4 regions of the Actinoplanes sp. NPDC051861 genome follow, and region 3 is predicted to be linked to each of the others. Evidence: riboswitches for the same ligand, from Rfam matches in the RefSeq annotation. Region 3 holds a riboswitch; each other region holds the start of a gene.
The links. Region 3 has a riboswitch for cyclic di-AMP ahead of AB0M02_RS35785 (NlpC/P60 family protein). Riboswitches for the same ligand answer to the same signal wherever they lie in the genome.
Positions count from the first base shown of each region.

Region 1: it holds a riboswitch for cyclic di-AMP, as region 3 does, so the genes downstream of both, AB0M02_RS25605 (transglycosylase family protein) here and AB0M02_RS35785 (NlpC/P60 family protein) in region 3, are expected to answer to the same signal.
Region 2: it holds a riboswitch for cyclic di-AMP, as region 3 does, so the genes downstream of both, AB0M02_RS16255 (NlpC/P60 family protein) here and AB0M02_RS35785 (NlpC/P60 family protein) in region 3, are expected to answer to the same signal.
Region 4: it holds a riboswitch for cyclic di-AMP, as region 3 does, so the genes downstream of both, AB0M02_RS42615 (hypothetical protein) here and AB0M02_RS35785 (NlpC/P60 family protein) in region 3, are expected to answer to the same signal.

Region 1 is NZ_JBFAYE010000010.1:133,046-139,988, reverse strand. Features, by position in the region: gene AB0M02_RS25620 (SigE family RNA polymerase sigma factor) at 1-295, opposite strand, end outside; gene AB0M02_RS25615 (alpha/beta hydrolase) at 389-1,318, shown strand; gene AB0M02_RS25610 (aminoglycoside phosphotransferase family protein) at 1,311-2,273, shown strand; gene AB0M02_RS25605 (transglycosylase family protein) at 2,606-3,118, opposite strand; cyclic di-AMP (ydaO/yuaA leader) riboswitch at 3,164-3,348, opposite strand; gene menC (o-succinylbenzoate synthase) at 3,592-4,701, opposite strand; gene AB0M02_RS25595 (SIS domain-containing protein) at 4,698-5,321, opposite strand; gene AB0M02_RS25590 (GNAT family N-acetyltransferase) at 5,318-5,989, opposite strand; gene AB0M02_RS25585 (M20/M25/M40 family metallo-hydrolase) at 6,078-6,943, shown strand, end outside.
Region 2 is NZ_JBFAYE010000004.1:448,193-455,135, reverse strand. Features, by position in the region: gene leuS (leucine--tRNA ligase) at 1-1,105, shown strand, start outside; gene AB0M02_RS16275 (nucleotidyltransferase domain-containing protein) at 1,112-1,867, shown strand; gene AB0M02_RS16270 (VTT domain-containing protein) at 1,949-2,710, opposite strand; gene AB0M02_RS16265 (glutamine amidotransferase) at 2,760-3,473, opposite strand; gene AB0M02_RS16260 (MurT ligase domain-containing protein) at 3,463-4,683, opposite strand; cyclic di-AMP (ydaO/yuaA leader) riboswitch at 5,065-5,244, shown strand; gene AB0M02_RS16255 (NlpC/P60 family protein) at 5,287-6,075, shown strand; gene mraZ (division/cell wall cluster transcriptional repressor MraZ) at 6,940-6,943, shown strand, end outside.
Region 3 is NZ_JBFAYE010000019.1:185,857-192,799, forward strand. Features, by position in the region: gene cydB (cytochrome d ubiquinol oxidase subunit II) at 252-1,232, opposite strand; gene AB0M02_RS35770 (cytochrome ubiquinol oxidase subunit I) at 1,243-2,649, opposite strand; gene AB0M02_RS35775 (BlaI/MecI/CopY family transcriptional regulator) at 2,722-3,075, shown strand; gene AB0M02_RS35780 (M56 family metallopeptidase) at 3,072-3,983, shown strand; cyclic di-AMP (ydaO/yuaA leader) riboswitch at 4,105-4,239, shown strand; gene AB0M02_RS35785 (NlpC/P60 family protein) at 4,257-5,225, shown strand; gene AB0M02_RS35790 (MarR family transcriptional regulator) at 5,306-5,767, opposite strand; gene AB0M02_RS35795 (epoxide hydrolase family protein) at 5,821-6,897, shown strand.
Region 4 is NZ_JBFAYE010000029.1:55,599-62,541, forward strand. Features, by position in the region: gene AB0M02_RS42600 (beta-phosphoglucomutase family hydrolase) at 1-283, shown strand, start outside; gene AB0M02_RS42605 (glycoside hydrolase family 65 protein) at 317-2,680, shown strand; gene AB0M02_RS42610 (hypothetical protein) at 2,815-3,846, opposite strand; cyclic di-AMP (ydaO/yuaA leader) riboswitch at 3,851-3,984, opposite strand; cyclic di-AMP (ydaO/yuaA leader) riboswitch at 4,193-4,329, shown strand; gene AB0M02_RS42615 (hypothetical protein) at 4,328-5,365, shown strand; gene AB0M02_RS42620 (ABC transporter ATP-binding protein) at 5,385-6,158, opposite strand; gene AB0M02_RS42625 (ABC transporter permease) at 6,151-6,943, opposite strand, start outside.

The DNA of each region.
Region 1 (6,943 bases), on a different contig from region 3:
CGTCGACGGCCGGACCGGGATCCGCCTCGGGCTCGGTGACCGCGTCGAGGGCCGCCATCGACAGCGGCACCACCGACGAGGCCCGGCGCCGCCGCCACGACGCCAGCTCGTTGATGATCATGCGTTTCACGTACGCCTCCGGTGACGGCGCGGCGCCGATCCGCGTCCAGCGTGGCTGCGCCCGCGCCATCACCTCCTGCACGATGTCCTCGCCGAGGTGCGGGTCGCAGGCCAGAACGGTGGCATAGCGCAGCAGAGCCGCCAGCCGCGCGGACAGAAACTCCTCGAAAGTCACCGGGCGCTCCCTTCCGCCCCTCGTAACGCTTCCGGTGGCCGGATCCGTGGAGTGGGGTCGCAAAGAACTTCCGGGCCGACAATAGTGAGTTCGGTGATTACCGAGACCGATCTGCGTACGCCGGACGGCCGCACCCTGCACGCCTACTCCTGGGGAGACGGCGACCGGGTGGTGATGTGGCATCACGGAACGCCGAATCTCGGCTCACCGCCCCGCCCGCTGTTCGCCGCGGCGGCCCGCCTCGGCATCCGCTTCGTGTCCTACGACCGCCCCGGTTACGGCGGCTCGTCACCGCTGCCCGGCCGCGACATGGCGTCCGCCGCCGCGCTCGCCACGGCCGTCGCCGATGCCCTGGGCGTGAAGCGGTTCGCGGTGCTCGGCCACTCCAGCGGCGGGCCGCACTCCCTGGCCTGCGCCGCGCTGCTCCCGGACCGGGTCACCGCGGCCGTCAGCATCTCCGGCCTGGCCCCGCTCACCGCGACGAGCCTCGACTGGTTCGCCGGGATGGGCCCCGCCAGCCGTGCCTCCCTGGGTGCGGCCGCCGCCGGCCGCGAGGCCAAAGAGGCCCACGCCGGCGTGGGCCGGGCATCCAACGCCGCCGGGCCGGAGGCTACCGCCGCCGGGCCGAAGGCACCCACCGCCGGGCCGGAGACACCCGCTGACGAGCCGGAGGCACCCGGCGACAGCGGGCCGGATTTCACACCCGCCGACTGGGCCGCCCTCGACGGCGAGTGGGGCTGGTTCGGCAGCGTCGTCGAACCCGCGATGGCGAACGGTCCCGCGCCGCTGATCGACGACGACCTGGCCAACGCCGGCCCGTGGGGTTTCGACCCGGCGACGATCGCCGCGCCGGTCCTGCTGGTGCACGGTGCCGACGACCTGGTGGTGCCGAGTTCGCACAGCATCTGGCTGGCCGGTCAGATCCGCGACGCCGAGCTGCGGATCATCCCGGGCGAGGGCCACGTCTCGGTGCTGGCGGGCCAGGCCGTACCGGCACTCGACTGGCTTCACGAGCATGCGTGAACCGCCTCCCGACCTGACCGAATCCGATCTGATCGCGACGCTGCGCGCCGGCTGGGACATCGAGGCCACGAGCGTCGACTTCCTGCCGGTCGGCGCGGGCAGTCACTGCTGGTCGGTGCGCGACAGCGGCGGTGCGAGGTGGTTCGTCAAGGCGGACAGTCCCGGTTCCCTCGACGATCTGCGCCGCTCCCTGCTGACGGCGGTCACGCTGCGCGAATCCGGGCTCGACTTCGTCCTCGCCCCCGTGCGCGGGTCCGGCGGGGAGATTCTGCGGCGGCTCTTTCCAACGTACGCAATAAGCGTCTTTCCCTTCACCGAAGGCACCGCCGGCGATTTCGTCCCGCACGCGCCCGACGATCGGCACCGGACCATCGAGCTGCTCGCCGCCCTGCACGGCGTCACCACCGCACCGGCGCCGCACCTGGACCTGCGGCTCCCCGGGCGGGACCGCCTCAACGAAGTTCTGCGGGACACGGGTGAGGTGTGGAGCACCGGTCCCTACGCCGAGCCCGCGCGGCGTGTCCTGGCCGGCCACGCCGACCGGATCCACGGGTGGCTGGCCGAATTCGACACGCTCGCGGCGCACGTTCGCGACCGGGGCGACTGGGTCCTCACGCACGGCGAGCCCCACCCCGGGAACCTTCTGCGCACCGCCGGCGGCCCGCTGCTGATCGACTGGGACACCGCCCGGATCGCACCACCCGAACGCGACCTCTGGATGCTCACCGGCGGCTTCGCGTCGATGCTCGGCCTCCAGCCGGCCGGCGACGACGACGCCGTCCTCGGCCACTACACGTCACTTACCGGCCGCGAGATCTCCGGCGACGGTCTGGCCTTCTTCCGGCTGTGGTGGGTCCTGGCCGACATCGCCATCTACGCCGACGAGCTGCACCGCCCACACGGCGAGAGCGCCGATCTGGCTGCGTCACTCACCTACCTCACGGGATACCTGTAACCGAACCCCGCGCCGCCCGCCGCCCGCTGGGTGCCGCCCGCTGAGTGCCGCGCGCCGCCCGCTGCGTGTCGAATACCGCCCGCTGAGTGCCGCGCGCCGCCCGCTGCGTGTCGAATACCGCCCGCTGGGTGCCGGGCGGCGCGTGCCAGGGAGCGCTCTGCTGGTGACGCCATGCCCGGCGTCATCGGCGGGCATGGCGTCGTGACCCCGGCATCCATTCCGGAGGCCGGCGTCGTCGTGCGGTCGAACCGGCCGGCGCTCAGACCGGTGCCCAGCGCCGCGAACCGGCCTGAGTGCGGGCCGGTGGGAGCGCCGGCGATCGGGTGGTGCGGTCAGCGCAGGCGGATGCGCTGACCCGGGAAGATCAGGCTGGGGCTGTCGAGGGTGGACTTGTTCAGCCGGTAGAGGGTGCGCCAGCCGCCCGCGACCTTGAACTTCCGGGCGATCGAGGCGAGTGTGTCACCCGACCGGATCACGTAGGTCTTTCCGCCGACCGCTTTGACGGCGACCTTCTTCTTGGCCTTGGTGGCCTTCTTGTAGACCCCGGCCTTCCTGCCGCACACGGGCCATGGTTTGAGGCCGCGCTTCGCGTACAGTTTCTCGGCGATTTTGATCTGCTCGCCCTTGGTGGCCCGGTCGGCGGTCGGCGCGTATTTGCCGCCGCCGTTCGCCTTCCACGTGCCGCGGCTGAACTGCAGGCCGCCGTAGTACCCGTTTCCGGTGTTGATGTGCCATCTGCCGCCGGACTCGCACTTGGCGAGCACGTCCCAGTTGACCTGCCGGGCCGCTGACGCCGGGGTGGCGGGGCCGAGCAGGATGCCGGCTCCGGTCACACCCGCGGTCACCAGACCGAGGGCAAGGCGCGTTCGTCTACCGAATCGAGACATGGGAGATCCTCCACGCCTACGAGGTGAGCTGTCGGGTTCGGACAGAGTGGCCCGGCCGTCTTCAGGAGCTCCTCGACCGTGGCGAGGGCCAGGTCGAAAATGCTCTGCGGCTTCACCCCGAGGCGCGTTCGCGTGACGCGCCGGATTACCTGGGTCCCCCGCTCCTGCCTGAGATTCGAGTCTGTGGACGGCGGCAGGACTCGGCGGACCGTCCACAGTGCCCGCCAACGCGGGACCGGCCGACGGTAACCACGTCACGGCGCGGAAAGCCAAGTTTTACACCCGTGATAGTGACGTTCTTCACGGTATTTGCCCGATTTGATCTTGTTCGCGCCCTGGAATGGCGGGCATTCCGGAAAAGGGGTCAACCGGGTGTCGTCACGGAAGGCGTGACCTGGGAGGGGATGAACGGACGGCCGGAAAAAGGCGGATCAGGTGACGATGGATACCTGATCGGTGACGTGTTCGGACAGGAAGTCCACATCGGGCTCCCAGCCGAGGCCGGCAGTCGTCGGGACCGCGACGAAGCCGTCGGTGCAGACGATCGGACGGGTCGTGATGTCGCGGGCGTAGTACTTGTCAGAACCGGACACGTCGGAGGGCAGCGTGAAGCCGGGGAGGGAGCTCAGCGCGACGTTCGCCGCGCGGCCGACGCCGAACTCGTGCATGCCCCCGCACCAGACAGGCACACCCGCGTCGCGGGCGAGATCGTGGGCGCGGACCGCGTGGGTGAGGCCGCCCATCCGGGACACCTTGATGTTGATGACGCGGCCGGCCCCGAGGTGCAGCGCCGTCCGCAGATCGCCGATGTCCTCGATCGACTCGTCCAGGCAGAGCGGGGTTTCCAGGCGAGCCTGCAGGGTCGCGTGGGCCACCAGCTCTCGGGGAGCGAACGGCTGCTCGATCATCGTCAGCCCAAGCCGATCAAGCACCCCAAAGACCGATTTTTCCGAAATGTCGTAGATGCCGTTGGCGTCCACGTGCAGCGTCACGGCGGGGAAGGCGGCCCGAACGGCACGGACCGGCTCGACGTCCCAACCCGGGGCGATCTTGAGTTTGACCCGTTTGTACCCCTCGCTGACCCGAGCGTCCACCTGCTCCAGCAAATCGTCGATCGCCGGCTCGATCCCGAGCGAGACCCCCGCCGCCACGCGCGACCGGGTCCCGCCGAGCGCCGACGCGAGCGGCAAGCTGTTGTCCGAGGACCACATCGCCCAGGCAGCCATGTCGAACCCGGCCCGCGCGAAATGATTGCCCCGCACCCTCGCCATCGCCGAGGCCAGCTCCGACGGATGCTCCCACGACACTCCCAGCACGAGCGGCGCCAGGAACGACCGCGACACCGCCCAGCAACTCTCCACCGTCTCCGCCGAGTAGAACGGCCCCGACGGCGAAGCGATCTCCCCCCAGCCGACCGTCCCGTCCGAGGCGGTCAGCGTCACGAGAATGTGCTCCAGCTCCCGCTTGGCGTGCGAGCTGGTCCGGAACTGATGCACGAGCGGCAGCCGGACCCGGCGCAGCTCCACCGTTGAGATCCTCATTGTTCTTCCGTGTAGAGACCCAGTTCGCGAGCGAGGGCGTCCCGGTCGCGCAGCCGGCGGCCCGCCCCTTTCGAACTGGCGATGGTGAGCGTCGCGAGCAGGTGCAGTGCCAGCACCACCGAGGTGGGCGAGTTCGCATAGGAGGCCGTGTCGGACCCGATGACGATCCGGGTGGTCGCCACCGCCGACAACGGGGCGTCCTCCGCATCCGTGATCAGCACGAGTTCGCCGCCGTGCCGCGCGTAGGCCGACGCGATGTCGACGGTTTCCCGGCGGTAGCGCTCCAAGGAGACCGCCACGAGCAGATCGCCCTGCCGGATGTCGCTGAGCACGTCGAGCGCGCGCAGTGCGGAACCGTCCACGAGGTGCACCCCGGAAAGTCCGGCGCTCAGGTCGGATGCGAGCAGCGACGCGTAGCTGTGCGATTTCCCGTACCCCAGAAGGTAGCGGCGCCGAGCCGAAACGATCATGGCCGCCGCGCGCTCGATGGCGTCCTGCCCGGCGGCCCAGGAGATGGCTCTCTCGAATGCGGAACGCTGCTGGTCCAGGACGCGCTGTTTGAGCACCTGGGCCGAGCGGCGCTGGACGTTGCGGTCGAATCGCTCGGCAGGGGTCGTCATCGTGGGTCCCCGAAGACGTAGACGGCCTGGCTGCCGACTTTGGTCACCGCGGTCAGCCGGCCGCCGGCCAGGAAGTGGTCCATGAGCTGCTGACGCAGCCGGGCGCGGTCGGCGGGGCCGGGCGCGGCGATCCACTCACCCGCGGGGGTGGTCACTCTTCCCACCTCAGACGTACGGGAGAACGACGCGCTGTTCAGATCCCAGCTCACCAGCACGCGATCAGTCCCCGCCACACCGTAGAAGTCGGGCAGGAAACGGATGCCGACCGCTCCGAGCACGGCGAAGTTGAAGTGGGCGTTGCGAATCGCGTACGGATCGAAGGTCCACCTCATGGTCCCCGCCCCCGTGCGCCGCGCCGCCTCGGCCTGAGCCCGCTTGAGCAGGCGCCCGACGCCGCCGCCCTGCGCACCCGGCGCGACCACCGCGGCCTGGCTGTAGTGGTAGATCTCGCCGCCCTCGACCGCGCAGAAGCCGTAGCAGAAGCCGATCAGCTCGCTGTCCTGCCCGAACGCCCCGATCACGGTGCCGGAGTTCTCCCCGAGCGCGGCGAGCAGGCGCGGGCTGAGTCCCCACTCGGGAGCCGTGTAGCCGAACACCGACCGGTAGAGCGCGGACGCCGCGGTCCACTCCGCGAGGCCGTCCAGGTCGCGCACCACCACGCCAGCCATCGGAGCCCCTTTTACGAATCGTATAACCGCTCTCGCCACGGTATCACCGCTCGTTGACAACCTGAACGGCCCAACTTAGCGTTCGTATATGTCGAGTATCGAGGTGCTGCACCGGTACACCGCCGCGGAGTCCCCGACCGGCGATCCGCGAGCGCTCGCCGCCCTCGCCGAGATCCTCGAGGAGGACGCCGGGCGGGCCGGGTTCGGCACCGAGCGCGAGTCGCATCCCACCGGTGATCACCTGATCTGGACTCTGCCCGCCCGCGAGACGGCCGGGGCGCCGATTCTGCTGCTCACCCACTACGACACGGTGTGGCCGGTCGGGACGCTGGCCGGGATGCCCTGGTCGGTGGAGGGTGACGTGATCCGGGGGCCGGGGGTCTACGACACGAAGGCCGGGATTGTCGCGCTGCTGGCGGCGGCGGGGCGGATCGCGGGCGTGCCGCATCCTGAGGTACGCGTGATCGTGGTCGCCGACGAGGAGATCGGCTCGCCGACAGCGGGTTCGCTCGTGCGGGCGGAGGCGGGGCGGGCACGAGCGGTGCTCGGGCTGGAGCCACCGCACCCGGGCGGTGACCTGAAGACGGGGCGGCGAGGCAGCACGCGGGCGCGGATCGAGGTGGCCGGGATCGAGGCGCACGCGGCACTCGACCCGGACGCCGGCGTGAACGCGATCGACGAACTCATCGATCAGCTCGTCCGGTTCCGGAGTGCGGTCGCGGGCCGCCCGGTGCTGCTCAACACCGGGACCATCGCGGGCGGCGGGCGGACCAACGTCGTGGCGGGCGCGGCACACGCCGATCTGGGCCTGCGGTTCATCGATCCGGCGGACGAGCAGGCTGTGCTGGGGGCTTTGAAAGACCTTTCCACGGTACGGCCACGAGCACACGTCTCGACATCACTGCTCTCGCACCGGCCCACGTGGCGGCCGGACGCCGAGGGGGCGGAACTTCT
Region 2 (6,943 bases), on a different contig from region 3:
GGACCTGGGCGACGGGCCGAAGACGTACACCCGCGAGACCAACACCATGCCGCAGTGGGCCGGCTCCTGCTGGTACGAGCTGCGCTACCTGGACCCGCACAACGACAAGGCGCTGGTCGACCCGGCGAACGAGGCGTACTGGATGGGCCCGCAGCGCGACGGCGACTGCGGCGGCGTCGACCTGTACGTGGGTGGCGTCGAGCACGCGGTGCTGCACCTGCTGTACGCGCGCTTCTGGCACAAGGTGCTGTACGACCTGGGCCACGTGTCGTCGTTCGAGCCGTTCCGGAAGCTGTTCAACCAGGGGTACATCCAGGCGTACGCGTACCAGGACGCACGCGGGTTCTACGTGCCGGCGGAGGAGGTCGTCGAGCGCGACGGCAAGTACTTCTACGGCGCCGACGAGGTCGTCCGATCGTACGGAAAAATGGGTAAATCTCTGAAAAATGTCGTCACGCCCGACGAGATGTGCGAGCAGTACGGCGCCGACACGTTCCGGGTGTACGAGATGGCGATGGGCCCGCTGGACGTCTCCCGCCCCTGGGAGACCCGCGCGGTCGTCGGCTCCCAGCGCTTCCTGCAGCGCGCCTGGCGGCTGGTGATCGACGAGGAGTCCGGCGCGGTCCGGGTCACCGACGAGCCACTGGACACCAAGACCCGCAAGGTGCTGCACCGCATCATCGCCGGTGTCCGCGAGGACATGGACGAGCTGCGGTTCAACACCGCGATCGCCAAGCTGATCGAGCTGACCAACACGCTGACCCCGCTGCCCACGGTGTCGCGCGAGGCGGTCGAGCCGCTGGTGCTGATGCTGTCGCCGTTCGCGCCGCACCTGGCCGAGGAGCTGTGGGGCAAGCTGGGGCACTCCGGGACTCTGGCGTACACGGACTTCCCGGTCGCCGACCCGGCCCAGCTGGTCGCCGACTCGATCACCTACCCCGTGCAGATCAACGGCAAGGTGCGAGGCCGCGTCGAGGTCGCGCCGGACACGGCCGAGGCGGAGGTCCGTGCGGCCGCCCTGGCCGCGGTGGCCGACGCGCTGGGCGGCCGCGAGCCGAAGAAGGTCATCGTGGTCGCCGGCCGGCTGGTCAGTGTGGTCGTATAGAGGACTGTGTCGATCGAGCTGATCCCCACCGAGTTCCTGATCCGGGCGGACATCCTCGCACCGGGGCTGATCGAGGGCCTCTACCTGCAGGGTTCCGCCGCGCTCGGGGACTACCGGCCGGGGATCAGCGACATCGACTTCGTCGCGGTCACCGACGAGCCCGCCTCCCTCGACCTGGTCCGGGAGATCCACGGCGGGATGCCGCGCCGGCCGCACTTCGACGGTCTCTATGTCACCTGGGCGGATCTGCGGGCGGATCCGTCGGGTCTGCCGCCTGGCCCGGCCGTGCACGAGGGCCGGGTCTCGTCGTCGCGTTTCGAGCGGAACCTGGTCACCTGGCACGTGCTCGCGCAGGCCGGGGTCCCGATGCGCGGGCCGGAGCGGCCGGAGGTGTTCACCGACTGGCCGGCGCTGGCCGCGTCGACCCGGGAGAACATGGAGTCCTACTGGCGGCCGTGGGCGCGCCGTGTGCGCCTCAGCCCGGCCGGGTTGAGCTCGTGGGCGGTCGCGTGGGGCGTGCTCGGGGTGTCCCGCCTGCGGCACACGCTGGTCACCGAGCGGGTGACGTCGAAGACCGAGGGCGGCCGGTACGCACTGCGCAGCTATCCCGGCTGGGAACGGATCATCGAGGAGGCGCTGCGGATCCGGTGCGGGGGAGAGCCGCGCTATCGCTCACCGTTCCGCCGCCGCGCTGATCTGCTGGCTTACCTGGAGTTCGCGCTGGACCCGTCGGCCCCGCCCGACGCTGCGCTGCTCCACTGACCGCTCCCGCCGGCGGCGCCTCCAAGTCTGCCGAGATCTTGGAGGGTTCGGGCTCAAATACGGGCGCAACTCTCCAAGATCTCAGCGGAGAGCGGGAGCGGGAGCGGGAGCGGGAGCGGGAGCGGGAGCGGCGGCGCGGCGGGACGTGTAGCGCCACCGCAGCACGATCGCCGTCGACAGGGCGAAGCCGATGGCGGCCGGTGCGAGGGTGATCGCGTTCATCTCGCCGGGGGCGGCCACCGCGGCACCGATCACGGCGTAGGTGACCGTAGACGGGATGGCGGCGATCGTCGTGCCGAGCAGGTAGCGCTTGCGGCAGACGCTGGTGGTTCCGTACGCGTACCCGACAAGGCCGAACGGTGCCAGTGGCAGGAATCGGACCAGCAGGACGGCCGAGAGACCCCGCCGGTTCAGCCAGCCGTCGAGACGGTCCAGGCGGCTGCCGGCCCGCGCCTTGAGCGCGCCGCGGCCGGCCCAGCGACCCGCGTAGTAGGTCGCCGTGGCGGCGATGATGGCCGCGGCGAGCGCCGCGATCGCGCCGGTGGCGGCGCCCAGGAGCACGCCGCAGAGCAGGGTGATCGCGGTGCGGGGGACGAGCACCGACAGCAGCAGCCCGCCGACCACCGCGACGGCCGCCGGAGCGCCCGGGCCGAGGTTGTCGACGCTGTCGCCGATCTCCCGCAGCGGAAGCATGGTGGCGGCGACGGCGAGGACGCCGACCACGGCGGCCAGCGTGCCGAACCGGGCGAGACGGCGCTTCCAGGCGATCGGTGCGGTCTGCGTAACGGCCTGAGGGTCCGCGGAGGGGGTTGCGCCCCGCGGGGCGATCAGGATGTCGGTCATGCAGGCATACCGCCCCAACTGTCGTCGGTTCAGGTCCAGGTCGTGCCGGTCACACAGCGCCGGCGGCGGCCAGTCGCTCGCTTCGCAGCCGGTCGGGCCAGCTGTCATCCAGGGGCGCAAGCCTATCCGCGCCGGTGGACCATCTCAGTAGCAGATCGGCTATCGCTGGGTTGCGAGCGAGCGCCGGGCCGTGCGAGTAGGTGCCGAGGATCTTGCCGGCCCACGCGCCCTCGGTCTGGCCGTCGTTGCCGATGCCGGCCGTGACCCTGGCGAGCGGTGCCGCGTGCGCGCCGAGATGCGTCCGCCCACCGTGGTTCTCGAATCCGGTGAGCGGCGGCAGGCCGAGCCGGGGGTCGATGTCGCCGCGCAGTTCACCCACCGCCCGGGTCTCGCCCCGGTCCGAGGTGATGTCGAGCAGGCCCAACCCGGCGACTTTCGCTCCCTTGGCGAAGAACGAGTGACCGAACAACTGGTAACCCGCGCAGATCGCCAGCACCGCCGCGCCCTGGTTGACGGCGCGGTGCAGGCCGCCGTCGGTGAGCAGCCGCTGCGACGCGAGGGACTGCGGGCCGTCCTCGCCGCCGCCGATCAGGTAGATGTCCGCTGTGGTCGGCATCTGCTGGTCGGAGCGGACCTCGTACGTCTCCACCGGGATGCCGCGGGCGGCCGCCCGGTGCGCCAGGATGAGCAGGTTGCCACGGTCACCGTAGGTGGACAGCAGATCGGGGTAGATCCACACGATCCGCAGGGCCTCAGTTGACACGGTCCAACTCCGCTCGGATGTCCTGGAACGCCGTGTAGTTGGCGATCACTTCGAGGCGGCCGGGCGGCACGGCGCGCAGCGCCTCGTCGAAACTGAGTACGTGCCGGAACGGCACCCGGTTCACCTCGAGGCGTACGGCCAAGTCATACGCACGGTCACCGGTGATGAGGATGGGACGGGTGCGCAGCGGCGCGAAATCGACGTCCCAGAGCCACGAGGTGTCCAGTCCGTCAGGGTCCCGCGCGTTGATGGACAGCAGCGTAGGGGCCTGATCGGCCATGTCGAACGCCTCCAGCCAACTGGCCGGGTTCTTGGCGAGAAGCAGCCGGATGTTGCGGCCGTCGCGGTCCACCTGGGCGTAACGCCCTGCGATGGATGTCACCTGGGAGAGGCGCGGAAGTGCCTCGATCGGGCGAACCCCGAACTCGGCGGCGACGGCGAGCGCGGTCGCCGCGTTGCCGATGTTGACCCGGCCGGGCAGCTGGAGCTTCACCAGGTGCCAGTCGCCGCGCGGATCGATCACGCCCTCGTCCTCGACCGTCCAGTGCGGCCGGGGGCGGCGCAGCGGGCAGCCGGTGCACCACCAGTCGCCGTTGGCCCGCTCGATCGCGTGCCCGCTCTCCGGGCAGACGAACGAGTCGTCCAGCCAGCGCTGGCCGGCGCTGAACCAGGTGACCTGCTGAGCGGCGCTCGCGGCCCAGACCACCATCGGGTCGTCGGCGTTGGCGACCACCCGGATGTCGGGGTGGCCGGCGAGCGCGACCTTCCACAGCTGCGCCATCATCGCCACCTCCTTCGCCCGGTCGAGCTGGTCGCGGGAGAGGTTGAGCAGCGCCACCACGCGCGGGTTGGTGGAGTCGATCACCTGGGCCAGGTAGTGCTCGTCCACCTCCAGGACCGCGAACGGGGTGTGACCCTCTTTCGCCAGGGCCGAGGTGTGCCCGGTCGGCATGTTCGCACCGAAGGAGTTGGTCGCGACCCGTCCGAGGTAGCCGACCGCGGCCGCGGTGAGCCGGGTGGTGGTGGTCTTGCCGTTGGTGCCGGAGACCAGCGCCACGGCCCGGCCGGACGAGAGGTGCGCCAGCAGGTCAGGGTCGATCTTGAGGCCGATCCAGCCGCCGATCACCGAGCCGTCGCCGCGCCCGGCGGCCCTGGAGAGCGCTGCCGCGGTCTTGGACACCGAGGTCGCGACCTTGGCGATGAGTGGCATCTTCCCGTCCGTCACGCCAGCGAGGGTACCGGACGCAAAGGTTACGTCGCGTTGCCAGACCATCAAGATCACGTGCGTAGCGTGTTTTCCCCGCTCCGGCCACTTCGGACGCGACGGCGAGTTATTTATGTGTTCTGGTTCACCCGTAACCTTGGACGTTGCGTAGTTGCTCGGTAGCGCCTGGTCACGGCATTTGTCTCGTGGAGGTAACAAACTGGACAGCGCCCAGCGTGCCAACTACTTAGCGTGATCCCGAGCACGCTGACGATCTAGGCCGCGTTCAGGTACCAAGGTTGAGCCGGCGGCAATCCGCTCGCCGGTCGCACCGGACCGGTTCACGCCGAGCCCTGCCCCGTTCCGGACGGTGCGACCACACAGTGTTTCGCAAGAAAGACAAGGCATTCGGGGGCGGGGACGGGGGACCCATTCGCGGTCCGTCCCGCGCCACGGCATCTCGCGTGGCGCACCAGGGGTGACCTTGGGGTGAAGCCGCTCCGGCGGCCGGGCAACCTTCCCGCCCGAACCCGACAGCTAACCTCGCAGGCGTGCCGGAGGGATCTCTCTACCGTGGGCGAACACAGTTCGCGCCGGGGCCGCCGCAGCATGTCTGTCGGCACCGGCACTGTCGCACTCTCCCTGGGCCTCTGCCTCTGCGCCGGACAGCTGATGACGGCCACGGCCGCCGCAGCCGCCGGCACCACCCCGGTCGCCGCTGTCACCACTGAAGCCGCTGCCGTGAAGGTCACGCCCAAGCTGTCCAATACGGTCAGCACCCGGAGCCTGAAGTGGGGCTCCACCCTCAAGGTCACCGCGAAGGTCATCGACCCGCGGACCGGCCAGATCGCCAAGGGCACGGTCCGCCTCCAGGGCTGGAGCAACGGCGCCTGGCGGACCTGGGACACCGACACCGTCCGGAACGCGAACGGTACGGTCACCCTGACCGCCAAGCCGCTGGTCAACACGTGGACCCGGACCGTCTTCACCGGCTCCGGCTTCAACCAGGTGATCACCAGCAAGACCAAGGTGAACGTCAAGGCCAGCGGCGCGAAGATCCTCGCCGAGGCCAAGAAGCACAAGGGCGCGCTGTACAAGTACGGTGCGGCGGGCCCCAAGCGCTTCGACTGCTCCGGCTTCACCAAGTACGTCTACAAGAAGGCGGCGGGCAAGTCCCTGCCGCACAAGGCGAACTCGCAGCAGAGCAAGGGCAAGGCGGTCGCCAAGAGCAACAAGAAGGTCGGCGACCTGATCGTCTTCCGCAACGGGTCCTACGGCTACCACGCCGGCATCTACGCGGGCAACGGCTACATCTACGACTCGCCGCACAGCGGTGCCCGGGTCGGCAAGCACAAGATCTGGAGCAAGAACTACGTGGTCCGCCGCCTCGTCGCGTAGTGGACCGCAGTAAGTAAGGTGCGCGGTGTGGTGGCATCGCAACAGCCTTAATAAGTAAGGCATACGCCTGTGGGGTGTGATTCCGGTTCGGGTCACGCCCCACAGGCGTTTTTCACGTCCGGCACGCGGTGGGTCACCCTCTAATTCTTTCTACGCTACGTGCACGACGGCCGGCAGAAGCGACTACGCGTACCGCCCCCACACCGCGAGCCCATCACCGGTCCCGCCCCCTGCCGCGCCCGCCGGGCAGACCCGCCGGCTCACCCTCACCCCGCGATGTGTGGACTTCGCCCCCGCTCCGCACCCGAACTCCACACGCGTTCCTTGCGTGTGAACTTCCTCCCCGCTCCGCACCCGAACTCCACACGCGATCCTGGTTGGACTGTCTACTGCCGCGGGTGGCGTGTGCCACTTTGGCCGGCCGCCTTCTCTCCCGGACCCTGATTTCTCTCCCGGACCCCTGATTTCCTCCCCGGCGGGCAGCCGCTTTCGTCCACCGGAGGGCACCACTTTCCTCCACCGGGGTGCTCCACTTTCCTCCACGGCGGGGGGTCGGAGGGGGGTCGGGGGCGTGGGAGGGTCGGAAATGGGGGAGTTTTCCCACCTGGTGTGCCCGATGTCGGAAACCGGACCAGGTCGATCATGGTCTGCGGCTCCATTCCGCTCCACCGCCTGTGAACTGGGGTTTCGTCCGCGAAAACGGCTCGCGAGCCGACGCTTTCGGGTTGCAGGTGGAGGGAAGTGGAGTAAAGTGGTGCGCAGTGGCAGGACCGAGGAACTCAACCGAAGCCTGCCGGCCCGAGTTGACAGGCGGACCGACTTCCCCGCGAAGGAGCCGGTGCCGCGGCAAGGGGGGTTGGGCCGATGT
Region 3 (6,943 bases):
ATCGCCCGGGGGAGACGCGGAGGAAACAGAAGACAAGGAAGAAACGTCGGAAGCGGAGGGCGCGGAGGGAGGGGGAGGCACGGAGGGCGCGGGAGGCGTGGAGGGAGGGGGAAGCGCGGAGGGCGCGGGAGGCGCGGAGGGCGCGGAGGGAGAGGGAGGCGTGGAGGGAGCGGAGGGCGTGGAGGAGGAAACGGGAGAGGTTGAGGAGGCGTTGGCAGGGGCGGGCGCCGAGGAAGTGGAGGCGGGCACTCTCATGACGGCACCCGTTCGCTGGCGACGCGGCGGCGAAACACCCAGTATGACCAGGCCTGATAGACCAGCACCCCCGGCAGGATCAGCACACCGGCGATCGTGAGCAGGCGTAGTGCCTCCGGGCCGGCGGCGGCTGACGAGCGGGTCAGGCTCCACGACGGGTCGAGGGTGCTGGCGAGTACCACGTCCCCGTGGACTGTGAAGACCGCCACCACCGCTCCGGCCACCGCCAGGGCCACGACGGAGAACGCCAGAGCCTCTCGCTTTCCCCGAGCCTGCAGACCGGCCACGAAGACCAGGGCGGCTGCGGCGAGAGCGAGCTTGGAACCCGTACCGATGCCTAGAAGTAAAAGGGTGACCGCGCCTCCCGTGCTGGCATGGCGTGCCAGATCGCGTGCCCGGTGGCGCACCGGGCCGGTGGTGCGCAGGGAGAGGAACGTCGCACCCAGCAGGATCGCCGCGAGGAGCCCGGCGAGCGCGCCCAGCCCGGCCGCGGGAGTGAGCAGAGGACTGAGGCTGCGGCTGAGACCGGTGCCGGTGACCTCGCCGTCCGCGCCCAGAGCGAGCCCGTGGACGAACACGCCGAGCACCGCGCCCCAGAGCAGGACGATGCCCGCCGAGCTGGCCGACAGCAGCAGGTCACAGCGGCGCTGCCACGACGCGGACGAGTGCTTGCCGCGGAATTCGAGGGCTACGCCGCGCACGGCCAGGAGCAGCAGGATCGCGACCATGGGCAGGTAGAGGGCGGACATCAGGGCGGCGTACCAGTCGGGGAAGGCGGCGAACGTGACGCCGACCGCGGCGACCAGCCAGACCTCGTTGCCGTCCCAGAACGGGCCGATGGTGCGGATGACGGCGCCGCGTTCGTGCGGGTCGCGCCCGAGCAGGGGGCCGAGGATGCCGACGCCGAAGTCGAAGCCCTCGAGGACGAAGTAGAGCACCCATGCGAGGACCAGCACCGCGAACCAGAAGGTGACCATGACAGAGCTCCTAGTAGGACGGAACCGGCTCGGAAGCGGAAATATCCGATACTTCGGGGGTCAGTGGCTTGCGGGACAGGTGCAGCACCAGGCGCACCCACGCGACCGCCAGCAACCCGTAGACCAGCGTGAATCCGGCGAGGGACGCCACCACCTCGGCGGACGTCAACCCGGGCGAGATCCCGTCAGCCACCTTGGAGATCCCGAAAGCGAGCCACGGCTGCCGAGCGGTCTCCGTGAAGATCCAACCGAACGTGTTGGCCGCGGCCGGCAACAGCGGCGCCACCACCACGAATCGCCGCAACCAGCGAGGAGTCCCGGAACCCGGCTGCAACACCCGCGGCAGAAATGCCAGACGGCGTGACCAGGTCGACCAGAGATGGAACGCCGCCAGGGCCATCGCCAGCACGCCGACCCCGATCATCAGCCGGAACGTCCAGAACGCCACCGGAATCATCGGCACATAGCTGCCCGGCCCGTAGGCCGCGACGTACTGCGCCTGCAGATCGTCGATCCCCTGCACGGTCCCGCCGAACGACCCTGTGCCGAGGAACGAGAGCAGCCCCGGGATCTCGATGCTGAAGAACGGCCGATCGTGCCCGAGCGCACCGATGGCGAAGATCGAGAACGGCGCTCCGGTGGTGGTCGAATACAACGCCTCAGCGGCAGCCATCTTCATCGGCTGCACGGACGTCATCACCTTCCCGAGGTGATCACCGCTGATGGCGGTGACAGCCCCGCCCACCAGCATGATCCAGGCACCGATCCGCGATAAAACATGAAATGTCCGATCAGCGGACACTCGCCAGATCCCGATGGCCATGAGCAGGCCGCCACCGGCCATCGCCGCACCGCCGATCGTGTGCGGGAACGCCGCCAGCACGACCTCGTTGGTCAGCAGCTCCCCGAAGCTGGTGAGGTGAGCCCGCCCGGTGGACGGGTCCAGGGCATAGGCGACCGGGTTCTGCATGAACGAGTTGGCCGCCAGGATGATGTACGCCGAAAGCAACGTCCCCACCGCCACCACGACGATCGTCGCCGCGTGCAGACGCCGTGGCAGCCGGTCCCACCCGAAATACCAGAGCGCCAGGAACGTCGCCTCGAGGAAGAACGCCAGCATCCCCTCGATGGCCAGCGTAGGTCCGAATACATCCCCATAAAATCGGGCAAAAGCGCTCCACCCGAGCCCGAACTGGAACTCCTGCACCAGCCCGGTGACCACCCCCACGGCGAACGTCACGATCAGCAGTTTCCCGACAAATCGCGTCAGGTCCAGAAAGGCGGCACGCCCAGTTCGCATCCAGGCCAGGTGCAGTCCCGCAGCCGTGCATGCCAGCGAGATCGACACCGGCACGAACAGATAGTGGTAGATCGTCACGACCGCGAACTGCAGCCGCGTCAAATCAAGCACATCCATGACAGCCCCCTACGACGCTTCGTAGTAGATACTACGACGTGTAGTACGACAACTTGAAGTAGGATGGGAGACATGGCGAAGGGCGACCTCGAACGCGAGGTCCTGACGAAACTCTGGGACGCGGGTGAGCCGCTCACCGTCCGGCAGGTCCACGACCTGCTCAGCCGCGACCGCGACTTGGCGTACACGACGGTGATGACCGTCCTGGACCGCCTCGCCAAGAAGGGCGTCGTGGTCCAGCAGAAGGCCGACAAGGCGTACAAGTACGCCCCGGCCCGGTCCCGCGAGGAGATGACCGCGGGGCTGATGATGGACGCGCTGACCGCCACCCCGGACCGGGACGCCGCCCTCGCCTACTTCGTCGGCCAGCTACCCCCCGAGGCCCTGCGAGCCGCGATAGAAGCGGCGACCAACGCCGAGCGGTGACCGCCCTCCTGCTCGGCGCGCTCGGGCTCACCCTCTCCCTGGTCGTGCCCGGCGCCCTGGCCAACGCCCGCTGGCCGGACCGCGCACCGGTCGCCGCCGTGATCCTCTGGCAGGCGCTCACGCTCACCGCGGTGCTCTGTGCCCTGGGCGTCGTCCTGGCCGCCCCCGAGGAACTGACCCGCGCCGCCGGCGCCCGCCACCCCGAGGCGGCCGCCGCGCTCGGCTTCTCCCTGGCCGTCGCCGGCACGATCGTCGCGCGGCTGCTCATCTCGCTCGGCCGGGTCAGCTACCGGGCGCGGGCGCGGCGGGCCCGGCACCGCATGCTCGTGGACCTGCTCGACCGGGTCGAGCGCCACGAGGACCTCGGCGGGGGAGAGGTGCGCGTCCTCGACGGCCCGCTGCCCCTGGCCTACTGCGTACCGGGCCGGTCCCCGCGGGTCGTGCTCAGCGACGGTGTCCTTCGCGTCCTCGACCGCGAGCAGGTCGACGCCGTCCTCGCGCACGAGCGCGCCCACCTGCGCCACCGGCACGAGCTGGTGATGGAGTCGTTCACCGCCTTCTACCGCGCGGTGCCACGGCCGCTCCGCAGCAGGCAGCCGCTTGACGCCGTACATCTGCTTCTGGAGATGGTGGCGGACGATGCCGCACGTCGCCGCACGGGCCCGGCACCGCTGCGGGCCGCGTTGGCCCGGCTTGCCGACGCTGTCCCGCTGGCGGAGGAGGTCGCGGCCGACCCGGAGGGTGAATCTCGCCGCCGCAGGCTGGCGCGGCTGTCCGGCCCGGACCGCAACTCGACCGCCGTGACCCTCGCCGCGGCCGCCGCCGCAACCGGGCTGCTCGTGCTACCTACCGTGATCCTCGTGGTGCCCTGGCTGGGAAAAGCGCTGGACGCCTGGCCCATTCAGTGACGGGGCGTATCCATAAACCTGCACGCAGTAGGAAATGGAAGCCGCGCTTCCAGTCACCGGCATGATCCGAGTACGGTGGTCCCCGGTCCGGCAGCCCCCCATCGTCCATCCCGGCCGATCTGACGGACCACCGCCTAATCGTCGACAGACGAACCGGGGACCCAGGTAGTTCCGGGGTGAAGTCGTGCGAAAGCGGCCGGGTGTGCTTCCCACCCGAACCCGTCAGCTAACCCGGTCGGCGGCCTGACCAGGAAGAAAGGACAACGCAACAACGTGAAACGCTTCCTGCGCGGGCTGGCCTGCCTTGTGGCCACTGCCGGGCTCGTTCTCACCGGGCCGGCTGTTGCCCACGCCGAGCCGACCCCCTCCGCCATCGAGAAGCAGATCGATGAGCAGTGGAACACGCTCGAACCCGTCATCGAGCAGTACAACGACGTGCACGGGAAGCTGACCAAGCTGCGCAAGCAGCAGAAGCAGCTGGCGAACACCCTCGCGCCGCTGCAGGCGCAGGTGGACGTGGCCATGAAGGAGGTGCGCGGCCTCGCGGTCGACGCCTACATGCAGGGCCCCCCGAGCGTGCTCAACGCCATGCTGATCAGTGGTTCCCCGACCGGTCTGACCGAGAAGCTCACCCTTCTCGACCAGCTGGCCTACAACCAGGAGCAGTCGATCGCCGAGGTGGCGAAGCTGCGCGACAAGTACGCCACCGACAAGGCCAAGGTGGACCAGCTCGAGACCGAGATCGCCACCCGCGACACCGACCTGGCGTCGAAGAAGAAGGCGATCGAGGGCGAGATCAAGGACCTCCAGAAGCTGCGGATCGAGGCGTACGGCACGTCCAACGTCGACGACGGCCCGCTGCGTACCGGTCCCTGTCCGGTTACGTACACCAACGACAAGGGTGGTCGCGCGGCCCAGAAGGCGTGCGACCTGATCGGCCTGCCCTACGTCTTCGGCTCCGACGGTCCCGGCAGCTACGACTGCTCGGGCCTGACGCAGGCGGCGTGGGCGGCGGTCGGCGTGCACCTGGAGCACTACACGAAGGACCAGTGGGGCTCGACCAAAACGGTCAGCCGGAGCGAGTTGAAGCCGGGCGACCTGGTCTTCTACTACTCCGACGTGCATCACGTCGCCATCTACATCGGCGGCGGCAAGGTGGTGCACGCTCCGCACACGGGAGACCATGTGCGGATGGCGACGATCGACCGGGGTCCGATCGCCGGCTATCGCCGACCGGGCTAGAGCTGAGCGAAAACGGTCGCCGCCAGTTTTTGGTGGCGGCCGTTTCGTTTTTGGGGGTACGCGTCCCCGCGCTCTCGATCCTATGAACCCGCGGCGTCACCGCGCCGTCCAGGCCGATGCGCGGCCGCCGGGGCATGGTGGTCCAAAAGGCGTCGCAGCAGTCCCGCCAGGATGTCCCGCTCCTCCTGGCTCAACGGTCCCAGCAGGTCGTCCTGGACCGTTTTTGCCCGCTCAGCGAGCTCGTCGGCGCGGTCGCGTCCTTTCGGCGTCACCGTGATCACGTTGCGCCGCCGGTCAGATATGTCTGTATTTCTCGTGATAAAGCCTCCATCCTCCAGCTCGTTCAGGGCCCCCACCAGATCACTGAGGTGAATGTTGGTCCGCCTCCCGAGCGCCGCCTGACTCGCCGGCCCCTCCTCGATCAGCGAGCTGAGCAGCCGGTAGTGATACCCCCTCGCCCCGACCGCCCCCATCCCCTCCGCGACCAGCCGATGCGCGTGCGCCGCGACCTGGGTGAGCAACCAGCTGTGCAGATGATCCACGTGGCGAGGATAACATTGGACTTCCTAACGTTAGGCACACTAACGTTAGGCGCATGAACGAATCCACGCTCCGCATCCCGCAGGCCGATCTCGACGACCTCACCACCCGCCTGGCGCGCACCCGCTGGCCCGGCGAGATCCCCGGCACCGGCTGGGACCACGGCATCCCGCAGGACCGCGTCCGCGCCCTCGCCACCCGCTGGGCCGCGTTCGACTGGCGCGCCCACGAGGCCGAGCTCAACGCCCTCCCGCAGTACGTCACCGAGATCGGCGGCGACCGGGTGTATTTCGTCCACGTCCGCAACGCCGACCCGCATGCCCTGCCGCTCGTCCTCACCCACGGCTGGCCCGGCTCCACCGTCGAGTTCCTCGACGTGATCGGCAAACTCGCACCGCACTTCCACCTGGTGATCCCCGCCATCCCCGGCTTCGGCCTGTCCGGGCCCACCACCCGCCCCGGCTGGGGCATGGGCCGGGTCGCGCGGGCCTGGGCCGAGCTGATGGACCGTCTGGGCTACCGCCGCTACGGCGCGCAGGGCGGCGACTGGGGCTCCGGCATCTCCCAGGCGCTCGCCGCGATCGCGCCCGAACACGTCGTCGGCGTCCACGTGAACTACCTGCCCATGGCCGGCCCCGCCGACGGCCTCGGCGACGCCGACCGGGCCCGCCTCGAGAAGACCATGCGACTGGCCGCCAACCGCCACCCGCACCAGATCCTCTTCGCCGCCACCCCGCAGACCCCGGCGTACGCCCTCAACGACTCACCCGCCGGCCTCCTGGCCTTCCTCGGCGAGAAGTTCCACACCTGGTCCGACCCGTCCACCCCGGTCCCCGACGACCGCGTCATCGCCAACATCGCCCACCACTGGTTCCTCGGCACCGCCGGCTCTGCCGCCCGCCTCGTCAAGGAGTCCGGCCTGCCCACCTCCCGCCCACCCATGACAGCGCCACTGGGAGTGGCCGTCCTACCGTGCGACATCACCCAGTCGATCCGCCCGCTGGCCGAGCAGCGCTACGACATCCACCACTGGACCGAGTTCGAGCGGGGCGGCCACTTCGCGGCCCTGGAGGTCCCGGACGCCTTCGCCACGGACGTGACAACGTTCTTCCGCACACTCACGAACCGCTGAGCGTCACCCTTCGAGGGAAATCCTCGGGGATTCGCCCCGATTGGTC
Region 4 (6,943 bases), on a different contig from region 3:
TATCGCGGACCTGCTGGAGGCCCGCGTGGACGGCGTGGTCGCGCGCGAGCTCGGCCTTCCCGGCAAGCCCGCTCCCGACACGTTTCTGTATGGGGCTAAGCTGCTCGATCTCGCCCCGGAGAACTGTGCCGTGTTCGAGGACGCCCAGGCCGGTGTGGCCGCCGGACGGGCGGGCGGATTCGGCATCGTGATCGGGGTGGACCGGGTCGGCCAGGCGGAGGCGCTCCGTGCGAACGGTGCCGACGTCGTGGTGACCGACCTGTCCGAACTCCTCACTCAGTAAGACCTCCTCTTATACGTAACGAGAGGCACGACCGTGATCCGTGAACGGGCCTACCCCGTCGACCCTTGGCACATCCGGGAGACCCGGCTGGACCTGGACCTGCTGGCCCAGTCCGAGTCGGTGTTCGCGCTCTCGAACGGCCACATCGGGATACGCGGAAACCTTGACGAGGGCGAGCCGCACGGCCTCCCCGGCAGCTATCTCAACTCGTTCTACGAGCTGCGCCCGCTGCCGCACGCCGAGGCCGGGTACGGCTTCCCGGAGTCCGGTCAGACCATGGTCAACGTGACCAACGCCAAGCTGATGCGCCTGCTCGTCAACGACGAGCCGTTCGACGTGCGCTACGGCGAGCTGCGGTCGCACCAGCGTTGCCTGGACATGCGCGCGGGCACACTGGAGCGCGTCGTCGAGTGGGTGTCCCCCTCGGGTCAGGGCATCCGGGTCCGTACCGTGCGGCTGGTCTCCTTCACCCAGCGCGCGATCGTCGCCTTCCTGTACGAGGTGGAGCCGCTGGAGTCCTCGGCCCGCCTGATCCTGCAGTCCGAGCTGGTGGCCAACGAGCAGTTGCCGCCGATGAGCAAGGACCCGCGGGTGGCGGCGGTGCTGGACCGTCCGCTGCAGGCCGAGGAGATGATGGAGCAGCCCACCGGCGGCATCCTGGTCCACCGCACCAAGGCCAGCGACCTGCGGATGGCCGCGGCCATGGAACATCTGGTGGAGACGCCGGGCCGGCACGCCATCACCACCGAGGGGCACCCCGACTGGCTGCGCACCACGGTCGCCTGCCGCCTGGAGCCGGGTCAGAAGCTGCGTGTGGTCAAGCTGGCGGCGTACGGGTGGTCCAGCATGCGCTCGCTGCCCGCTCTGCGCGACCAGGTCGGCGCGGCCCTCGCCAGCGCGCGCCTGGACGGCTGGGACGGCCTGGTCCAGCAGCAGCAGGAGTACCTGGACGCGTTCTGGGACCACTCCGACGTCCGGGTCGAGGGTGACCCGGAGGTGCAGCAGGCGGTCCGGTTCGGCCTCTTCCACACGTTGCAGGCCGGTGCCCGCGCGGAGCAGCGCCCGATCGGCTCCAAGGGCCTCACCGGGCCGGGATACGACGGGCACACGTTCTGGGACTCCGAGACCTTCGTGCTGCCCGCTCTGACGTACACGCAGCCCTCCGCGGCCGCCGACGTGCTGCGCTGGCGCCACTCGACCCTGGACCTGGCCCGGGAGCGGGCACAGACGCTCGGGCTGCAGGGCGCCGCGTTCCCGTGGCGGACCATCCGCGGCCAGGAGTGCTCCGGCTACTGGCCGGCGGGCACGGCGGGCTTCCACATCGGTGCCGACATCGCCGACGCGGTCCGCCGGTACGTGCAGGCCACCGGCGACTACGACTTCGAGCGTGAGGTCGGCCTGGAGCTGCTGGTGGAGACCGCGCGGCTGTGGCGCTCGCTGGGGCACCACGACCGGCACGGGCGCTTCCACATCGACGGTGTCACCGGCCCGGACGAGTACACGGCCGTGGTCAACGACAACATCTACACCAACCTGATGGCCCAGCAGAACCTGATGACCGCGGTCGACGCCTGCCAGCGTCATCCGGATCTGGCCCGGCGGTTCGGCGTCGACGACGAGGAGGCGGCCTCCTGGCGGGACGCGGCGGCCGCGGTGCACATCCCGTACGACAAGGAGCTCGGGGTGCACCAGCAGTGTGAGGGCTTCACCCGGCTGCAGGAGTGGGACTTCGAGAACACTCCGCCGGAGGGCTACCCGCTGCTGCTGAACTTCCCGTACTTCGACCTGTACCGCAAGCAGGTGGTCAAGCAGGCCGACCTGGTGATGGCGATGTACATCCGCGGTGACGCGTTCACGCCCGAGGAGAAGGCGCGCAACTTCGCCTACTACGACGCGCGGACCGTACGCGACTCGTCGCTCTCGGCCTGCATCCAGGCCGTTCTGGCGGCCGAGACCGGGCACCTGGAGCTCGCGCACGACTACCTGGGCGAGGCCGCCCTGATGGACCTGCACGACCTGCACCGCAACGCGCGGGACGGCGTGCACGTGGCGTCGCTGGCCGGCTCCTGGATCGCGCTCGTCGCCGGCCTCGGTGGCATGCGTGACTTCAACGGACAGCTCAGCTTCGCGCCGCGTCTGCCCAGCCGGATCAACAACCTGGACTTCTCGCTGCTCTGGCGTGGCCTGCGGCTGCGGGTCAACGTGACCTCCGAGGAGGTCACGTACTCGCTGCGCAACGGCGGCGGGTCGGCCCGGCTGACCCTGCTGCACCACGGCAAGGAGATCGAGGTGACCCAGGTCCGCCCGGTGACGATGGCGATCCCGCCGGGGATGCCGGTCGGTCCCGCGCCGTCGCAGCCGGCCGGCCGTGCGCCGGTGCGCCGCGCGGTGCACTGACAGACGCCCAAAGCAACTGCTCGTTGTGTGGAGTTCGGGTGCGGAGCGGGGCCGAACTCCACACGGAAGGTTGCAGGGCCGCTAACGCAAAACGCTCGGCCGGGAATCCCGGCCGAGCGTTTTGCTGAGGTCCGCTAGAGCATCGAGACGTGCACGTGGTCGGTGTGGTCGCTGGCACCCGAGTACGAGTGCCACTCGCCGGTGGCGGGGAACCAGATCTGCTTGTACCAGATGACGTAGTAGATGCCGAGGCGGTCGGCGTTACGCACCAGGAACGCGGTCAGGTCGTTGCCGTACCGCATCATGTCGTCGTTGTGCGCCGACGAGAACCCGCTCTTCTGCAGGGACCAGTCACAGGCCCGGCCCTTGGGGTGCTCGAAGGGACCGCCGTTGCGGTGGCACCCGACGAAGCGCTTGAAGCCGGCTTTCCGGACTTCCTTGTACATGTGCAGCGTGCGCTTGGTCACACAGCCGCTGGTGGTCTCGTCCTTCTCCGTGCAGCCCTCGGACGAGAAGCCGCCGCTGGAGTTGCGCGGTGCCGGCGCCGCGGTCTTGGACGTGGCGTCGACGAGGCCCTTGGTGATGGTCTTGTTGATGCCGGTGCCGCCGCCGACCAGGTCGAGCTGGTTCTCAGCGGCCTTCTTCTGCTTCTGCAGGACGGTCAGCTGCTGCTGCTCGTTCTTGAGCTCGGCGTCGAGAGCGGCCTTCTTGTCGCTGATCTCCTTGATCGCCGTGTTCAGCTCGTGCAGCTTCTCGTCGTGGAGCTTGTTGATCTCCTCCAGGGAGATCGCCTTGCTCATGAAGTCGTTCGACGAGTCGGCGTTCAGCAGGAAGCCGATGGCACTCAGGTTGCCGGTCTGATACTGCTGGGCGGCGATCGAGTTCACCTCGGGGACCAGCGCGTCGCGCCGGATCTCCGCGGCCTTGATGTCGGCGGTGAACTTCTGCTGGTTCTTCCGTGATGTGGAGACGGCTGCCTTCGCGTTGACGAAGCGCCTGTTGGTCGCCTCCATCACGGTCGACAGATCGGCGTCGCCCTCCTCCTCGGCGGTCGGCGAATTACCACCCGGCGCCGCGGTGGCCGTTGTGGCCGGGGCCACAAAGAGCGCGGTGGCCACGAGCGGCGCCAGGGCAAGATTCAGCCACCGGCGGGGACTAGCGGTCATCAACAGTTCCTTCCTTGTCACCGCCGACCGAGTTAGCTGACGGGTTCGGGACGGAAGCAATCCCTACCGCAAACTGCGGATACACCCCAGTGACCTGGTTCCCCGGCTCGCCTTTCGACGATTGGGCGGCGGCCTGCCGGCAACTCGGGGGCGGTGCCGTCCTGGCAGGACCGGACTGGAGTTTACCCGAGATATCGCCGAGCATCAGGTCCCGCTGAGCTGCGAAAAGTGTTACGAGGCAACGACTTTCCGTAATCGCGTCACGTGCCGTATCTGGCCAATCGCGGTGCGTACGAGAACTGTCGATCTGTCGATGTAGTGGGTATGGTCGGAGCCGGTTCCCACCCGGGGACCGCCGCCTAATCGCCCTTGCGGCGAGCCGGGGAACCACCTTTTCCTCCGGGGTGAATCCGCGTTTGCGGTAGGGATTTCCTTCGTCCCGAACCCGTCAGCTAACTCGGTCGGCGGCCGACGGAAGGAAATGCCTGTGCAGGATCAGACTGCGCGGCGATTAGCAGCGGTGATGGCGCTGCTCGTCGCCGTGTGCGGGCTGGCCGTCACCACGTCGCCGGCCACCGCGGCCCCCCGTCTCCTCGCCGCGCCGGGCGACTCCGGCGACGACGGCGAGGGTGGTTCCAAGTCCCTCATCGAACAACTCGAGGACGCCTCCAGCGGTTTCATCAAGGCCAAGGCGGCTCTCAAGAAGTCCAAGGAGCAGCAGGCGGCGCTGACCGCCGAGCTCAAGCGTCTCGACTCGCAGATCGGTCCGCAGCAGGACGTCCTGGACGAGATCGCTCAGCAGGCCTACACCTCGGGCCGGCTCGGCGCGATGTCCGCACTCGTCACCGCCAGCTCGGCCGACAGCTTCATGGACCGCGCCGAGACGCTGGCAACCGTGGCGGCGCAGCAGAACGCGGCGATCGCCGATCTGAAGACCACCCGCGAGAAGCAGCAGCGCGCCAAGCTCGCGATCGAGGCCACCATCCGCGACCAGCAGAAGCAGGTCAACGTGATGGCCAAGCGCAAGGCGCAGGCCGAGACCGCGCTGAAGAAGGCGAACCAGGGCCAGGACGCCAGCTCGTCGAGCGACGGCGGCGGCAGCGCCTCGGCCGACCCGGCGCCCAGCGGCTCCGGCAACGGGTGCACCGAGTCGGACCCGACCACGAGTGGCTGCCTCACGCCGCGCACCCTGCACGCGCTGAAGCAGGCGCAGTCGGACGGGTTCACCCGCTTCACGCGTTGCTTCCGCGAGCAGAACAGCGGTGAGCATCCGAAGGGCCGCGCCTGTGACTTCTCGGCCGAGAAGGGCACGTTCGGCGGTGACGCCACCGGCGCGGACAAGACGTACGGCAACAACCTGGCGAACTACTTCATCAACAACGCCGACGAGCTGAGCGTGCTCTACGTCATCTGGTATCGGCGGATCTGGCTGCCGAGCAGTGGCTGGAAGTCGTACAGCGGGGCGGGTGGCGATCCGTCCAGCGACCACACCAACCACGTGCATCTCTCGGTCGACTGACGCGGCGGGGGTGCGGGGCCTACTTACGCATGTAGGCCTCGTACTCCCGCATCACCTCGTCGGTGGGCCCGTCCGCCCGGATCAGCCCGGACTCCAGCCAGATGGCCCGGTCGCAGGTGTCGCGGATCGACTGCTCGCTGTGGCTGACCAGGAACACCGTGCCCGCCTCGGCGCGCAGCTCGCGCACCCGCGCCTCGCTGCGGCGGCGGAACTTGGCGTCTCCGGTGGCCAGGGCCTCGTCGATGAGCAGGACGTCGTGCTGCTTGGCGGCGGCGATGGAGAAGCGGAGCCGGGCGGCCATGCCGGACGAGTACGTCCGCATCGGCAGCGAGGAGAAGTCGCCCCGCTCGTTGATGCCGGAGAAGTCGATGATCCCGTCCTTCTTCTCCTTGACCTCCTGCGGCGACATGCCCATCGCCAGGCAGCCCAGCTCGACGTTGCGCTCGCCGGGCAGCTCGTTCATCAGGGCGGCGTTCACGCCGAGCAGGGACGGCTGGCCGGAGGCGTAGATCTTGCCCTTGGCCACCGGCAGCAGGCCGGCGACGGCGCGCAGCAGCGTCGACTTCCCGGAGCCGTTGCTGCCGATCAGGCCGATCGCCTCACCCCGGTACGCCACGAAGCTCACGCCCTTGACCGCGTGCACCTCACGGACGTTGGCCGCCTTGGTGCCGGTCACCATCCGCTTCAAGCTCGCCAGCGGGCTGCCGCTGCCCGGCGAGGCCGAGCTGTGCACCTTGTAGATGATGTGGGCGTTGTCCGCGATGACGGTCGGGATCCGCTCGTTGTCAGCCACGGCCGTAGCCCTTCTCTCCGCGCCAGAAGTACACGTACCCACCGATGCCGACCACGACCGTCCAGATCACGGCCTGGGTCCAGAGCAGCGCCGGCGGGCCGGCCAGCTCCACGTCCTCCATCAGCGAGTGGCGCATCAGCTCGATGAAGATGAGCAGCGGGTTCGCCTCGATGACGGCGAGCACCCAGCCGGAGGCGTGCTCGGCGAACAGCTGCACCGGGTAGAGCACGGCCGAGCCGTACATCCAGAACCGCATGATGAACGGGATCAGCTGCTTGACGTCGCGGACCTTGGCGCCGAACTTGGCGGCGGCCAGCGCGAGGCCGGTGTTGAAGATCGAGTGCAGGAGCAGCACCGGAAGGACGAGCAGCCACTCCAGGGTGATCGGCTCGCCGGTGATCAGCACGATGCCCATCAGGACGAACAGCGCCACCACGAAGTTGCGGATCTCCACGAGGGCGACCGACAGCGGCAGGCTGGCCCGCGGGAAGTGCAGGGCGCGGATCAGCCCGAGGTTGCCGGTGATCGCGTTGATGCCGTTCTGCACGATCGACTGGGTGAACTGGAAGACGAACACACCGGCACAGAGGTACGCGATGAAGTTCGACACACCGTCCCGGCCGCCCAGGATCACGCCGAAGATCACGTAGTAGACGGCGGCGTTGATGATCGGTGTCAGGACCTGCCAGAGCGTGCCGAGCTTCGTCGTGCCCAGGGCCGAGGACGTCTTCGCGCTCGCGTGTGCCTGGATGAAGTGCCGGTACGACCACAGCTGGCGTGAGTAC